DNA from 2 places in the Aneurinibacillus uraniidurans genome. Region 2 is predicted to be linked to the other one. Evidence: predicted binding sites of a transcription regulator. Region 2 holds the regulator's gene; the other holds the start of a gene.
The links. Region 2 encodes NrdR, which represses ribonucleotide reductase genes. Its sites were predicted from a motif close to AACACNATATATNGTGTT; they were not measured.
Positions count from the first base shown of each region.

Region 1: the regulator NrdR is predicted to act here: its motif matches at 1,528-1,545, upstream of PO771_RS05700 (adenosylcobalamin-dependent ribonucleoside-diphosphate reductase).

Region 1 covers NZ_CP116902.1:1,127,413-1,129,890, reverse strand. The annotation lists gene PO771_RS05700 (adenosylcobalamin-dependent ribonucleoside-diphosphate reductase) at 1-1,429, opposite strand, end outside; gene PO771_RS05695 (lipoate--protein ligase family protein) at 1,640-2,458, opposite strand.
Region 2 covers NZ_CP116902.1:3,087,854-3,090,331, reverse strand. The annotation lists gene PO771_RS15465 (glyceraldehyde-3-phosphate dehydrogenase) at 1-729, shown strand, start outside; gene nrdR (transcriptional regulator NrdR) at 848-1,315, shown strand; gene PO771_RS15455 (MBL fold metallo-hydrolase RNA specificity domain-containing protein) at 1,362-2,478, shown strand, end outside.

The DNA.
Region 1 (2,478 bases), 1.9 Mb from region 2:
CCGGGAAGCTGCCTTTTTCTGCGGCAATTTCAGACGATGCCAGATATGATTCACGAGCGATGAACGCATACAGCTTGTCCAGGAATTCAAGCGATTCCGGGCTGCCGTAGCGGATTTTCAGGTGAATCATCATTTCTGCAAGGCCCATCGTACCAAGACCTACGCGACGTTCGTTTTTCTGATTCGCTTTGTTTTCTTCGAAATGATACGGTGTTGCATCGACCACGTTATCGAGGAAGCGAACGGAATAACGAACTGCTGTAGATAGGCTGTCCCAATCAACTTCGCCATCTTTAGCGAATTTTGATAGATTAATAGCAGAAAGGTTGCATACGCCCCATCCTGGCAAACCTTGCTCCCCACACGGATTCGTACAAATAATCGGGTTGAAATACCAGCTGTTCGACATCTGGTTGTAGTATTCCATGAATACGATACCTGGTTCAGCAGACTTCCATGCCGATTCAATAATCATGTGCCACACATCGCGCGCGCGAACCGTTTTGTATACGCGCACTTCTTTACCGAGTGACAGCCATTTATCCAGGTTTCCATCCCATACTTCGTCGTATTCCGGGTCTGTCGTATCCGGGAATTTCAGTTCCCATTCCAGGTCTTCTTTTACAGCCTTCATAAAACCATTACTTATTGCTACTGACAGGTTGGCATTTGTAATCATGCCCATGTTTTGTTTAACGGTAATGAACTCCAGCAGGTCAGGGTGCCAGTCGTTCATAATTAGCATCAATGCTCCCCTGCGGCTCCCACCTTGCTCAATTAATCCGGTCGTATGACTAAACAGTCCACCCCATGACACCGAACCACTTGACGATCCGTTCACGCCTTTTACTTGCGCACGGCGCGGGCGAAGACTTGAAAGGTTGATTCCAACCCCACCGCCTCGGGACATGATCTCTGTCATTTGACCGAGCGTTTCCATAATGCCGCCCCGGCTGTCATGCGGAGAAGGGATTACATAGCAGTTATACAGTGTCAATTCATCATTGGCACCCGCTCCAGCTGCAATCCGTCCGCCCGGCACAAGCTTCCAGTCATCCAATAGACTACGGAATTTCTCCTGCCATTCCTGCTGCTTCTCAGGTGTTGTCTCTACTGATGCAATCGTTTTTGCCAGGCGATCCCACATCTCTTCCGGTGTTTGTTCTAGCGTGCGGAGTGCTTTATCGGCATTCGATGTCACCATCTCACCGTTCCGCAGCTCAACCTCGAGCTCACTACCTGTCCGTTTTGTTACAATCCCGACTTCTTTCTTCGGAAACTTCGGATCGTCATGCGTTAGAACAAGAACCGTATCGCCTTCCTGAATGTGGTCTGGATCTGTATCTTTCAGAGCATACCGATCAAGGAAAATTTTCTCGCTTAAACCTTCAAGCCTCATTTTTCCTTGTGATTCAGTTACTGCCTCCATTTTTCACCCTCCAGTTATACTATGTACCAATTGACCGTAAGGCGGCCTGTCTGATACAGTTAATCAATGTCTTATTAGTCTACCCTAGCGTTGGATGCACGTCAATATATTGTATGTACTTAAAATTTTAAACACAATATATAGATAATTCCTCATTTGCCATCATAATAATCAAGACAAAAACGACCGAAACACGGTCGTCTCCTTTTTCTACCGTCTAAAATTCCACTCGTCATTCCCATACTTTTCATAAGCAAGTTGCTCGGCTAGCTCCCACTCTTCCTGCGTTAAAACATCGTCTATTAGTTCAACTGCAAATCCGCGTGCAAACCCTTCTCGAAATGCCGGCTTTACCTCTGCAAGCGTGACAGGTTGCTTGCGCAGTTCATTAATGGCAACCGCCTTTTCATAGAAGCTTTTTAACAATCGATCCCGCACTCGCTCATTCGGAAATCGTATAATGTCAAACAAAAGTTCTGCATCCATATCCAGCAAAATCGAGCCGTGCTGTAAAATCACGCCCTTCTGCCTCGTTTGGGCACTTCCTGCTACTTTACGTCCTTCTACAACAAGCTCGTATGAGGACGGTACATCGAAGCAAGCAGCAGATGATGGTTCTGCGAATTTCGCCGCCTCTGGATTCATCAAGTCTGCCTGCATACCAAGCAGACGAAATCCTTCTAACAATCCCTGGCTAATGATGCGATACGCATCCGTGACGCCAGATGGCATAAGCGGATGGTGCTCAGATACGACCACACTATACGTCAGCTCTTTATCGTGCAGTACCGTTCGCCCACCTGTTGCCCTGCGCACAAATCCAAGTCCACGCTCCTGCACACGAGCAAGATCAATTTCTTTTTCAGCCTTCTGGAAATAACCAATGGATACCGTCGCCGGATTCCAATCATAAAAACGAACGGAAGGACGGGTCAGCCCCTTACTATGTATCGTCAAAACCGCTTCATCAATCGCCATATTGATGGCTGGAGAATTTGTGCCGGTATCAAGAAAACGCCACTGTTCCATACTGACTCTCCTTTCATCCA
Region 2 (2,478 bases):
ATGGAAGGCGCAGGCAAACATATTCAAGCTGGTGCGAAAAAAGTTGTTATTACAGCTCCAGGTAAAGAAGTCGAAGCGACAATCGTAATGGGTGTAAACCAAGATGTGTATGACTATGAGAAGCACACAATTGTATCCAATGCATCGTGCACAACGAACTGCCTGGCTCCAGTAGCTAAAGTTCTTGATCAAGCGTTTGGCATTGAATCTGGTATGATGACAACGATTCACTCTTACACAAACGATCAGAAAAACCTTGATAATCCACATAAAGACCTGCGTCGTGCTCGTGCGTGCGGACAGGCAATCATCCCGACTTCTACAGGGGCAGCACGTGCGGTTGGTCTCGTACTTCCGCAACTGCAAGGCAAGCTGAATGGCTTCTCGCTCCGCGTGCCAACGCCGAACGTATCCGTTGTCGATCTTGTAGTGAACGTGAAGAAAGACGTAACGGTAGAAGAGGTAAATCGTGTGCTTCGTGAAGCAAGCGAAGGCAGCATGACAGGCATTCTTGGCTACACAGATGAGCCGCTCGTATCGGCTGATTTCAACGGAAATGAGAACTCTTCGATTGTAGATGGTCTGTCTACGATGGTAATGGGAACTCGCCAGGTAAAAGTTCTGGCATGGTATGACAACGAGTGGGGCTATTCTTGCCGTGTTCTCGACCTTGCTAAGCACGTATCAGCTGCTGCAAATGCGAAAAAAAAAGAAGAAGTGACTGTGTAAGCATATAGTTGTAACAAAGGGAGCCAATCTGGCTCCCTTTTCTTTTGGTACACACTTGACGTAAGCAAATTTCTAGGACAAACTAATGGGAAAGTACCATGATATTGGGGTTGATGACATGCGATGTCCGTACTGTATGCATAACGGAACGCGGGTACTCGACTCACGTCCTGTAAATGATAACAAATCGATTCGCAGGCGCCGGGAGTGCGAAGAGTGTCAGCGCCGTTTTACGACGTTTGAAGTCGTTGAAGAAACACCGCTTCTTGTCATCAAAAAGGACGGGGTGCGGGAAGAATTTAGCCGGGATAAAATTTTGCGTGGGATGATTCGCGCTTGCGAGAAGCGCCCGGTTCCGCTTGAGACGCTTGAAGGAATTGTCGATCGAATCGAGCGGGAATTGCGCAACTGCGGCCAGGCGGAAGTCCACAGTAAGGATGTAGGCGAGCTGGTCATGAGTGCGCTGTATGAAGTCGATGAGGTGGCATATGTCCGCTTTGCATCTGTATATCGGCAGTTCAAAGATATTAATGTTTTTGTGAAGGAATTAGAAGACTTGCTTAAACATAACAAAAAGAAAGAATGACCCTGCCGCGTGCAGGGTCATTCTTTAGAACAGGACAGGGATGAGGATGAACATACAGTGTTTAGGGGGAGCCGGTACCGTAACCGGTTCATGTTACTTGCTTACAGCAGGTGAATCTCGTATCTTAATTGACTGCGGGATGTTTCAGGGAAGTGGAGAGATTGAGGAACGAAATCGAGAGCCATTTGCGTTTGCCATAGATGAGATCGATGCTGTCGTGCTGACGCATGCACATATCGACCATAGCGGGTTAATTCCGAAGCTGTGCCGGGATGGGTTTCGCGGGCAGGTAATTTGTACGCACTCTACGGCTGAGCTGTGCTCCATTTTGTTACCTGATAGCGGTCACATTCAGGAGGTGGAAGCAGAGCGACGTAACCGTAAGAAGAAAGGGGCAAAGACTGCACGTCGTATTGGGCCGCTTTATACAGAAGAAGATGGACGACGCGCTCTGTCGCGCTTTTTGGGGATTGGTTATGATGAAATGTATGAGGTTGTGCCAGGCGTGCAGGTGCGCCTGCAAGATGCCGGGCATGTTCTTGGTTCGGCTATCATTGAGCTGTGGGTTGAGATAGAAGAGGGGAAAACGTGTAAGGTTGTGTTTTCCGGTGATCTCGGCAGTCGAGGCCAGGCGATTGTGAAAGATCCAGCGTGGATTGCAGAAGCGGATTATGTGTTTATTGAATCTACGTATGGAGATCGTTTGCATGATCACACTACGGATCGTAGACAAAAGCTTGGCAGCATTGTACAGCGTGTTCAGGAGGAAGGGGGGACCATCATTATTCCTTCCTTCTCTGTAGGACGGACGCAGGAGATTATTTACGAACTTACGGAGTTATTGGAGCATGGTACAATTAAACCAATGCCTGTGTTTATCGACAGTCCGCTTGCGATCGAAGCGACGCGTGTATTCCGCCATCATGAGGATGTATTTGATGAAGAAAGTCAGGAATACATTCGGCGGGGGATGGACCCACTTGCACTTCCGGGGCTTGTATTTGTTGAGACTAGAGAAGAGTCGCAGCGTCTAAACCGGGTAACGAGCGGCGCGATGATTATCTCATCGAGTGGCATGTGTGAAGCAGGTCGCATTAAGCACCATTTGCGTCACCATATTTGGCGTCCGAAGTCGCATGTTGTGTTTGTTGGTTATCAAGCGC